DNA from 2 places in the Streptomyces sp. NPDC090994 genome. Region 1 is predicted to be linked to the other one. Evidence: riboswitches for the same ligand, from Rfam matches in the RefSeq annotation. Region 1 holds a riboswitch; the other holds the start of a gene.

Region 1 (5,358 bases):
CTCGGTCAGCGAGCCGATCTGGTTGACCTTGACGAGCAGCGCGTTGGCGGCGCCCTCCTCGATGCCGCGGGCCAGGCGCTCCGGGTTGGTGACGAACAGGTCGTCACCGACGAGCTGGACCTTGTCACCGAGCTTGTCGGTGATGGTCTTCCAGCCCTCCCAGTCGTCCTCGAACAGCGGGTCCTCGATGGAGACCAGCGGGTAGGCGTCGACCAGCTCCGCGTAGTACTCCGTCATCTCGGCGGCGGTGCGCTCCTTGCCCTCGAAGGAGTAGACGCCGTCCTTGTAGAACTCGGAGGCGGCGACGTCCAGGGCCAGGGCGATCTGCTCGCCGGGGGTGTAGCCGGCCTCCTTGATCGCCTCCAGGATGAGGTCGAGGGCGGCGCGGTTGGAGTCCAGGTTCGGGGCGAAGCCGCCCTCGTCGCCGAGGCCGGTGGACAGGCCCTTGTTCTTCAGGACCTTCTTCAGCGTGTGGTAGACCTCGGCGCCCCAGCGCAGGGCCTCGGAGAAGGACTCCGCGCCGATCGGGGCGATCATGAACTCCTGGATGTCCACGTTGGAGTCGGCGTGCGAGCCGCCGTTCAGGATGTTCATCATCGGAACGGGCAGCAGGTGCGCGTTCGGGCCGCCCAGGTAGCGGAAGAGGGGGAGGTCGGACGCCTCGGAGGCGGCGTGCGCGACGGCCAGGGAGACGCCGAGGATGGCGTTGGCGCCGAGCGAGCCCTTGTTGTCGGTGGCGTCCAGGTCGAACATGGCCTGGTCGATCAGGCGCTGCTCGGTGGCGTCGTAGCCGACCAGCTCCGGGCCGATCTGCTCGATGACGGCGAGGACGGCCTTCTCCACGCCCTTGCCCAGGTAGCGGTTCGAGTCACCGTCACGCAGCTCGATGGCCTCGAAGGCACCGGTGGAGGCACCGGACGGAACGGCGGCACGACCCGTGCTGCCGTCGTCGAGGCCGACCTCGACCTCGACCGTGGGGTTGCCTCGGGAGTCCAGGATTTCCCGGGCTACGACGACGTCGATGGACGGCACGAGCATCTCCTTCTTCAATGTGACGCTTCTGTGTGACGCGGGTGCGCGGCACGCAGCGGCTCTGCGGGTCCGAGCCTAACCGGCTCCGGGAGATCGGCCAGCCGGTCACCCACCCGTTGTGCGGAACCGAGAGTAAATTGTTTCTGAACGGAACAAAGCAGGGGGGCGTTTCGGCCGTCATGTTCCGGACATGCCCCCGCCCCGGCGCGTACGGGGGAGAACGCGCCGGGGCGGGGAGCCTGTGAGCCGTCAGCCGAGGTGCAGCTGCTGGCCCGGGTAGATGAGGTCGGCGTCGTCGACGATGTCGTCGTTCAGCTCGAACAGCTTCGCCCAGCCGCCGTCGACGTCGTGCGCCTCGGCGATGGAGCTGAGGGTGTCGCCCTTGACGACCTTGTACTCGCCGTCACCCTTCTCGACCTTCGTGCCGGTCGGAGTGGTGACGGTCTCCTCGGACTTCTGCGCGGTCTCGGCGGCCGGGCGCTCCTGGGAACGGGAGGCCGGCTGCTCCTGCGTCTCACGGGTCTCGGTGGAGCCGCTGGAGCTGCTGGAGCCGCTGCTCTGGCTGTCGGAGGAGGAGGAGGAGGACGAGGAGGACGAGGAGCCGGTGTAGCCGCCGGCGCCCGACAGGCCCGTGCCGCAGGTCGGCCAGGCGCCCTTGCCCTGGGCCGCGAGGACCTTCTCGGCGACCTGGATCTGCTGGTCCTTGCTGGCCTGGTCGGCGGTGGAGGCGTACTGCGTGCCGCCGTACGCCGCCCAGGTGGACGCGGAGAACTGCAGACCGCCGTAGTAGCCGTTGCCGGTGTTGATGGACCAGTTGCCGCCGGACTCGCACTGGGCGACGGTGTCCCACTCCGACTCGGTGGCGGCGGAGGCGTTGCCGGCCGCCATCAGCGGGGCGGCGACGGCGGCACCGGTCACGCCGGCGATGGCGATGGCGCGAGTGGCCTTGGACGGACGACGGTGCTTGCCCTTGCTGGAGAACAGCATGGAAGATCCCCTCACCGACGCCTGCGAGGTGAGCTGTCGGGTTCGGGCCGGTTGAGTTGCCCGGCCGGGTCCCTCACGGGACTCGGCTCCACCCCTAGCCGCTCCGGCTCAACTGCCCGGTGCGGCGACTTACCTTGGGTCCCCCGCTCCTGCCTTCGGCGCTTGCGCGACGACTGTTCCCGGACTGCCGCTGGCAGGATTCGGCGTTGCGGCGGCCGGGGCCCGCGATGGCGAGCGGTCATGACCGTAGACAGGCCCCGGGTGGATTTTCAAAGACGATCAGGGCTTCTGAGACCTATCTCTCACGGCGTTTAATACGGACATTCACCCTTAACCGTGACGCGAACTGCCGTCACTTTTCGACCGGTTCGACCCCAACAGCAAGCTTCTGACCGGGCAGGATGTGGTCGGGGTCGGTACCGACGGCGTCCTTGTTCGCGGCGTAGAGGGAGGACCATCCCCCGGCGAGCTCAAGGGAGTCGGCGATGGTCCACAGACTGTCGCCGGCGCGGACGGTGTACGTCCCGTCGCCCGCCCCGCGCGCCGTCTCGTCGTCGCGCGAGGCATGCCGCCCCGAGGACGACCCCGAACGGCCCTTCGCCGTCTCCTCGTCGGCACTGCCGCCGCGGTGCCGGCCGGTGCCGGTCCCGCCGGCCGTGTCGTCCTCGCCGGTCTTGGTGAGGCTCGAAATGGCGGGGGTCGGTTCGAGGTTGCCGGCGCTGCCGCTGGTGCCGGAGGTGTCCGTGGTGTCGCGCTTGGTGGTGGCCGCGTCGCCCGCCTCCTCGACGGGGGAGGCGGATTCGGACGATGTGTCGGAGTCAGCCGATTCGTCGTCGGTGTCCGAAGTGTCGGCTGACGGAGTGTCCGACGGGGAGGCCGAGGAGCCGGAACCAGAGCCGGAGGCGGAGCCCGAGTCGGAGCCGTCCGAAGTGTCGCCCTTGTCGGCCGAGTCGGTGGTGTCACTGGTACCGGTCGAGTCCTTCGAACCGGCAGATCCCGAGGAGGCGGAGGAATCGGTCGAACCGGATGAACCATCCGAACCACCTGAACCACTCGAACCATCCGACTCCGCATCCGATGACGACGACTCGGACGAATCGCCCGACGAGCCGTCACCCGACGTGCCGCCGTCCAGCCCGGCGAGCAGTCCGCAGGTCGGCCAGGCGGCGATGCCCTGGGCCGCCAGGACCTTCTCGGCCACGCGGATCTGCTGCGAGCGGCTGGCCTGGTCGGCGGTGGTGGCGTACTCGAGGCCGCCGAACGCCTCCCAGTCCTCCTGGGACAACTGCAGACCGCCGTAATAGCCGTTGCCGCTGTTCTGGCTCCACGCGCCGCCGGTCTCGCACTCGGCGACACGGTCCCAGGACGCGCCGTCGGCCGCGTGGGCGCCGGTGGCTCCGAGGAGCGGGATCGCGATGGCGGAGCCGGTGACTCCGGCAGCGACGACCAGGGCCGGGGCCTGGCGGGGGCGACGGTGTCGGCCGTTCCCGGAGAGCATGCGGAGACCTTTCACGAGACAGCAGGGCCCGCACGGCGGTTGGTGCTCGGTGCCGCGCTGATCCGTGAACGTATAGGCATACGATCACTCATCACAAGTTCATGCCGTGTAGATCACATGGAGATCACAGTGGTGACGGCGCGTCACCTTTGCTGGTGCGACGGATCGTTCACTCAGGTGCGGTGAACGACACCGGCAGGGTGCGCAGCCCCCTCATGATGAGGCCGCCGCGCCAGCGCAGTTCGGCCGGATCGACGGCGAGGCGCAGGTCGGGCAGGCGGGTCAGGAGCGTGGCGAGCGCGGTCTGGCCCTCCAGGCGGGCCAGCGGGGCGCCGAGGCAGTAGTGGATGCCGTGGCCGTAGCCGAGGTGCTGGCTGTCCTTGCGGGAAAGGTCCAGGGTGTCGGGGTCCGTGAAGCGCGCCGGGTCGCGGTCGGCGGCGGCGAGGACGACGAGGACCGGGTCGCCGACGGCGATGTCCTGCCCGCCGAGGGTGAGCGGCCGGGTGGCGAACCGCCAGGTGGCCAGCTCCACCGGGCCGTCGTAGCGCAGGAGTTCCTCCACGCCGGTCTCCAGCAGGCCGCGCTCACCGGCCGCCAGCGACTCCTGGAGGCGGGTGCGCTGGCCGGGGTGGGTGAGCAGGGCGTACGTGCCGTTGCCGATGAGGTTGACGGTGGTCTCGAAACCGGCGAAGAGGAGGATGAACGCCATCGCGGCGGCCTCGTTCTCGGTGAGGTGCTCGCCCTCGTCGGAGGCGCGGATCAGGCCGGAGATGAGGTCCTCGCCGGGCGCCGGCTCGGGCGGCAGCGCCTGGCGTTTGCGGTGGATGAGGTCGGCGAGGTAGCCGCGCATCTTCTTCACCGACCGCGCGACCCCGCCCCGGGGGCCTCCGCCGTGCCGGATCATCATGCCCGCCCAGTCCCGGAAGTCGTCCTGGTCCTCGCGGGGTACGCCGAGCAGGTCGCAGATGGCGTAGATGGGGAGCGGGAAGGCGTAGTCGTGGATGAGGTCGGCGCTGCCGGCGCGCGCGAACCGGTCGATGAGCTGGTCGGCGAGTTCCTGCACGCGGGGCGCGAACTCGGCGACGCGGCGCGGGGTGAACGCCTTGCTCACCAGCCGGCGCAGCCGGGTGTGGTCCGGTGGGTCGATGTTGAGCAGGTGCGTCATCAGCTCCGCCTTGCGCTCCCCCGGGATGCCGGTCTTGCCCTTGGCGTGCGCGGGTTCGGCGTGATGCGCCGGGTTCTTCGACAGCCGGGGGTCGGCGAGCGCCTGCCGGGCGTCGGCGTACCGGGTGACCAGCCATGCCTCCACCCCGCTGGGCAGCCGGGTGCGGTGCACGGGGGCGTGCTCGCGCAGCCAGGCGTACGCGGGGTACGGGTCGCTCGCGAACTCCCAGGTGAACAGCTCGGGGGCGACAGGGGCCGGGGTGGCGGGGGCCGGGGTGGTGGGGGCGGAGGTGGGGGTGGTGCGGCGGGGCTCGGCTTGCTCGGTCACCCCCCGACCGTATCCGTCCCTCTTTTATGACCGCGTCCGCGCCTCCGTCTCCCGGATCGCGTCCCGGTAGGCCCGTGCCGCCGCGCGCAGGGCCGCCTCCGGGTCCACGCCCTCCGCCTCGGCGCGCACCGCCAGCGCCAGCAGCTCGTAGCCGGGGCCCTCGGCGCGGGGCAGCGGGACGTCCAGGCCGGCCGTGCGCACCCGGGAGGCCAGCTTGGCGGCGAGGGCCAGGCCGGGCTGGCCGAGCGGGACGCCCTCGGTGACGGAGGTGCGCTGCTTCTCCACCGCCTTGGTGCGCAGCCAGTGCTCCCTGACCTCCTCGGGGGTGGTGGCGGTCTCGTCCCCGAAG
Region 2 (5,358 bases), on a different contig from region 1:
GTGCAGCGCGGTGAGCGACCGGGCGCGTTCGCCGTCGCCCCGGGCCACCGCGTCGACGATCGCGCCGTGCTCCGCCCAGGTGTCGACCGGGCTGGCGGGCGCCTCCACGGTGTACATCCAGGCGATCCGGTGCCGCAGCTGGGTCAGCGTCGAGGTCATCGCCGCGCTGCCGGCGGCCTGGGCGAGCGTCTCGTGGAACCAGCCGCCCAGCGAGCGCAGGTCGTCGCTGTTGCCCCGCCTGGCCCGCTCCTGGCCCAGCCGTACCAGGCCGCGCAGCACTTTCAGGTGGGCCTCGGTGCGCCGCTGGGCGGCCCGGGCCGCGCCGAGCGGCTCCAGGAGCAGCCGCATCTCCAGCAGGTCGGCGGCCTCCTGTTCGGTGGGTTCGGCCACGCACGCGCCCGCGTGCCGCCGCGTCACCACGAACCCCTCGGCCTCCAGGGTCCGCAGGGCCTCGCGCACGGGGACGCGGGAGACGCCGTAGCGGCGGGCGAGGAGTTCCTCGGTGAGCCGGCTGCCGCGCTCGTAGACACCGGCGACGATGTCGTCCCGGATCGCCGTGCACACCGAGTGCGCCGGAATACGCATGACCGACCTCCGCCTTAATCCCCGTGAAACGTCGACGATTGACGCGTGTTCAGTGACTCTATTGCAATGCGCCGCGCTTTCCGAAGGGGAGCCGGTTTCCCTGGCTTTTTTTGGTCTGTTTTTGGTCACCCGCAACGCAGAAAGCCCCGGCTCGGGGAGCCGGGGCTTTCGGTGTCGCGGGGTGTCAGACGGTGACGCCGTGGGAGCGGAGGTAGGCCACGGGGTCGATGTCCGAGCCGTACTCCGCGCCGGTACGGGCCTCGAAGTGCAGGTGCGGCCCGGTGACGTTGCCGGTCGCCCCGGACAGGGCGATCTGCTGGCCCGGCGTGACCGCCTGGCCCACGGAGACGCCGATGGACGACAGGTGGCCGTACTGGGTGTACGTCCCGTCGTGCATCTTGATCACGACCTGGTAGCCGTACGCGCCGCCCCAGCCGGCCTCGACGACCGTGCCGGCGCCGACCGCGTGGACGGTGGTGCCGGAGGCGGCGTGGAAGTCGATGCCGGTGTGCGTGCCGGAGGACCACAGGCCGCTGCTGGCCTGGTAGGCGGTGGACACGTACGAGCCGCTGATGGGGGCCACGTAGGTGTTCAGGCGCTTGCGCTCGGCCTCGCGGGCGGCCCGCTCCTTGTCCTCGCGGGCCTGCTCGGCGGCCTCGGCGGCCCGCTCGCGGGCGGCCCGCTCGGCCTTCTCCCGGGCGGCGGCGTCCTCGGCGGCCTGCCGCTGGGCGGTGGCCTGGGCCTCGACCTCCTCGGCCACGGCGTCGCCGAGGGTGATGACGGGGGTGAGGCCGGTGTCCTCGGGGGACGGCTCGGCGGCGAGCGCGGGGGCCGCGAGGGTGCCGAGGACGCCGGTGGTGGTGAGGGTCGCGACACCCGCCGCGCGGACGGTGGTGCGGTGTACCCGGCCGGGACGGCGGTGCTTCCCGGTGGCGCGCGTGAACGCCATGTAGAGGCTGGTCCTTTCCTTCCCTCTCGCCTACCGGGTTAGCTGACGGGTTCGGAGCAGGAAGGTCTCCTACGGACCCCCTCGCGGTACGCGCGGGCGTCCGATTCACCCCAGGGACTGCGGTGGGTCCCCGGCTCCCCTGGCTCGCGCCGTACGGGGACTCGGCGATGACTGTCCGGTGCCGCGGGTGCGGCGCACTGCCTGACGAACAGCCTGGGAGACGCTAAGCGGGCGCCCGTTCAAGACTCAAACGCAACAGGGTTTTTGTTGCTCATCCCACAGGGCAGACAGGCAACCTTCGCCCCAATGCGTCGAATTCGGGCAAAGGGCGGCCCCGGCGACACACCGGTCACCGGGGCCTTCACGCGCGCGTGGCGCCGCTCCGCCGTCTGCTCGCCGTCTACTCGGCCGGTACGACGGTGACTTCGCCGATGCCGAGGGCCTCGACGGGCTCCTTGATCTGCGTCGCGTCGCCCACCAGGACGGTCACCAGACGGTCCACCGGGAAGGCGTTGACGACCGCCGCGGTGGCCTCGACCGTGCCGGTCGCGGCGAGCCGCTGGTACAGCGTCGCCTGGTAGTCGTCGGGCAGGTACTGCTCGACCTGGTCGGCCAGCGTGCTCGCGACGGCCGCCGCGGTCTCGTACTTCAGCGGCGCCACGCCCACCAGGTTCTGCACGGCGACGTCGCGTTCGGCGTCGGTGAGCCCGCCCTCGGCGAGCGTGCGCAGCACCTTCCACAGGTCGTCGAGGGCCGGACCGGTGTTCGGAGTGTCGACGGAGCCGCTGATGGCGAGCATCGCGGCACCCGTGCCGTCGGGCGCGGACCGCAGGACCTGGCCGAAGGCCCGGACACCGTAGGTGTAGCCCTTCTCCTCGCGCAGGACGCGGTCCAGGCGGGAGGTGAGGGTGCCGCCCAGGCAGTACGTGCCGAGCACCTGGGCGGGCCAGACGCTGTCGTGCCGGTCGGGGCCGGTACGGCCGATCAGCAGCTGGGTCTGGACGGAGCCGGGACGGTCCACGATGACGACGCGGCCGGTGTCGTCGGCGGTCACCGGGGGCACGGGCCGCGGCTCGGCGGCCGAGCCCGTCCACGAGCCGAGGGTGTCGTCGAGCAGCCCGCCGAGGTCGACGCCGGTGAAGTCGCCGACGACCACGGCGGTGGCCGTGGCGGGGCGGACGTGCTTCTCGTAGAAGGCGCGTACGGCCGCGGAGTCGATGCCGGCGACCGTCTCCTCGGTGCCCTGGCGCGGGCGGGACATCCGGGAGTCCGCCGGGAACAGTTCCTTGGACAGCTCCTTGGCGGCCCGGCGCGAGGGGTTGGCCAGCTCGTGCGGGATCTCGTCGAGGCGGTTGCGCACCAGGCGTTCGATCTCGCTGTCGGCGAACGCGGGTGCCCGCAGGGCGTCGGCGACCAGGCCGAGCGCCTTGGCGAGGCGGGAGGCGGGCACTTCGAGGCTGAGGCGGACGCCGGGGTGGTCGGCGTGCGCGTCCAGGGTGGCCCCGCAGCGCTCCAGTTCCGCGGCGAACTCCTCGGCGGAGTGCTTGTCGGTGCCCTCGGAGAAGGCGCGGGCCATGATGGTGGCGACGCCGTCGAGACCGGCCGGCTCGGCGTCCAGGGGCGCCCGCAGGAACAGTTCGACGGCGACGACCTGCTGGCCGGGGCGGTCGCAGCGCAGGACGGTGAGGCCGTTGCCGAGCGTGCCGCGCTCGGGGGCGGGGAAGGCCCAGGGCTTGGGCTCGCCCGCCTGCGGCCGGGGGTGGAAGTCCATGGTGGCGAGCTCGGTCACTTGGCCGCCTCCTCGTTCTCGTCGGTGGCGTCGTCGGTGTCCGCGTCGGCCGCGGGGGCGGTGGGCTCGTAGACGAGCACCGCGCGGTTGTCGGGGCGCAGGCGGGCCTTGGCGACCTCCTGGACCTCCTCCGCCGTGACCTCCAGGACGCGCTGTACGGCGGTCAGGGCGAGCTGCGGGTCGCCGAACAGGACGGCGTAGCGGCACAGTTCGTCGGCGCGGCCGGCGACCGTGCCGAGCCGGTCCAGCCACTCGCGCTCCAGCTGGGCCTGGGCCCGCTCCATCTCCTCCGCGGTGGGGCCGTCCTCGGCGAACCGGGCCAGCTCCTCGTCGATGGCGGCCTCGATGACCGGCACCTCGACGTCACCGGAGGTCTTCACGTCCAGCCAGCCGAGCGAGGGGGCGCCGGCCAGGCGCAGCAGGCCGAAGCCGGCCGCGACGGCCGTGCGGTCGCGGCGCACCAGGCGGTTGTAGAGGCGGGAGGACTCGCCGCCGCCGAGGACGGTGAGGGCCAGGTCGGCGGCGTCGCACGCGCGCGTGCCGTCGTGCGGCAGGCGGTAGGCGGCCATCAGGGCGCGGGCCGGCACCTCCTCCTCGACGACCTCGCGCAGCTGCCCGCCCATGACCTCGGGCAGCGCGCCGTCCCGGGGGGCGGGCTTGCCGTCGTGGGAGGCGATGGAACCGAAGTACTTCTCGATCCAGGCGAGCGTCTGCTCGGGGTCGATGTCGCCGACCACGGACAGCACCGCGTTGTTGGGCGCGTAGTAGGTGCGGAAGAACGCGCGGGCGTCCTCCAGCGTGGCCGCGTCCAGGTCGGCCATGGAGCCGATCGGCGTGTGGTGGTAGGGGTGGCCCTCCGGGTAGGCAAGGGCGGTCAGCTTCTCGAACGCGGTGCCGTAGGGCACGTTGTCGTAGCGCTGGCGGCGCTCGTTCTTGACGACGTCCCGCTGGTTCTCCATCGACTCGTCGTCGAGGGCGGCGAGCAGGGAGCCCATGCGGTCGGCCTCCAGCCAGAGGGCGAGCTCCAGCTGGTGGGCGGGCATGGTCTCGAAGTAGTTGGTGCGCTCGAAGCTGGTGGTGCCGTTGAGGGAGCCGCCGGCGCCCTGCACCAGTTCGAAGTGGCCGTTGCCCTTGACCTGTGCGGAGCCCTGGAACATCAGGTGCTCGAAGAGGTGAGCCAGACCGGTACGGCCCTTGACCTCGTGGCGCGAGCCGACGTCGTACCAGAGGCACACCGCCGCGACCGGGGTCAGGTGGTCCTCGGAGAGCACCACGCGCAGGCCGTTGGCCAAGCGGTACTCGGTCGCTGTCAGCCCGCCGGAGCCTGCCTCGGCTGTGGCCGTGTGACCCATGGGCATGTACGTCCCTTCGATCGCGGAAACCTTGGACGGAATCCTCGGTCCCGGCCGTATCAGTGGTCGGAACTGCGGAATTCCTATCGGTCCTGCCACTGTATGCAAGCGCGCGGGCCACTGGAGAAGTTCCCGGCTCCGGTACGCCGAGAGCGAGCAGCCCCCGCGGGGGTGACGGGCGGGAACTGCGGGCAGGCACGGGCGCGGATGCGAGGCAGGGATTGCGAACGGGCACGGGCAGCGGTCGCCGGCGGGTGAGCGCCCCGGCGCGCACCCCGGCGGTCACCGGCCCGGTGCTCGTGATGACGCGCGCCGGGGACCAGGAGGCCGCTGCGAAGCGGCTCGGCGGGTGCCGCCGACGGCGAGCACCGGCACGCGCGCGTGAGGCCGCCCGAGGCGAGGGCGTACCCTGCGGGCAGCACCGGGCCGGGCGCCCGCGACGGGTCCTGGTCGGTCGCTGTCAGTGCCGCAGTCCACAATGGACCGCGTCAGATCACCGTTCACGCTTCAGCGAGGAGCCGGCAGCGATGGCCCGCCGTAGTACGAAGACCCCGCCGCCCGACGACCCGTACGAGGAGAAGATCCTCGACATCGACGTCGTCGACGAGATGCAGGGCTCATTCCTTGAGTACGCGTACTCGGTCATCTACTCCCGTGCCCTGCCGGACGCACGCGACGGACTC

What was found. Region 1 has a riboswitch for cyclic di-AMP ahead of ACIQR3_RS10560 (transglycosylase family protein). Riboswitches for the same ligand answer to the same signal wherever they lie in the genome.
Region 2: another riboswitch for cyclic di-AMP. It lies ahead of ACIQR3_RS24025 (M23 family metallopeptidase); the one in region 1 lies ahead of ACIQR3_RS10560 (transglycosylase family protein).

Annotation. Positions count from the first base shown of each region.
Region 1 covers NZ_JBIVWS010000004.1:85,621-90,978, forward strand. The annotation lists gene eno (phosphopyruvate hydratase) at 1-1,032, opposite strand, end outside; gene ACIQR3_RS10560 (transglycosylase family protein) at 1,282-2,019, opposite strand; cyclic di-AMP (ydaO/yuaA leader) riboswitch at 2,023-2,190, opposite strand; gene ACIQR3_RS10565 (transglycosylase family protein) at 2,372-3,517, opposite strand; gene ACIQR3_RS10570 (cytochrome P450) at 3,687-4,919, opposite strand; gene ACIQR3_RS10575 (nucleoside triphosphate pyrophosphohydrolase) at 5,034-5,358, opposite strand, start outside.
Region 2 covers NZ_JBIVWS010000012.1:109,806-115,163, reverse strand. The annotation lists gene ACIQR3_RS24030 (GntR family transcriptional regulator) at 1-585, opposite strand, end outside; gene ACIQR3_RS24025 (M23 family metallopeptidase) at 770-1,534, opposite strand; cyclic di-AMP (ydaO/yuaA leader) riboswitch at 1,547-1,711, opposite strand; gene ACIQR3_RS24020 (M16 family metallopeptidase) at 1,935-3,323, opposite strand; gene ACIQR3_RS24015 (M16 family metallopeptidase) at 3,320-4,681, opposite strand; gene ACIQR3_RS24010 (DNA topoisomerase (ATP-hydrolyzing) subunit A) at 5,203-5,358, shown strand, end outside.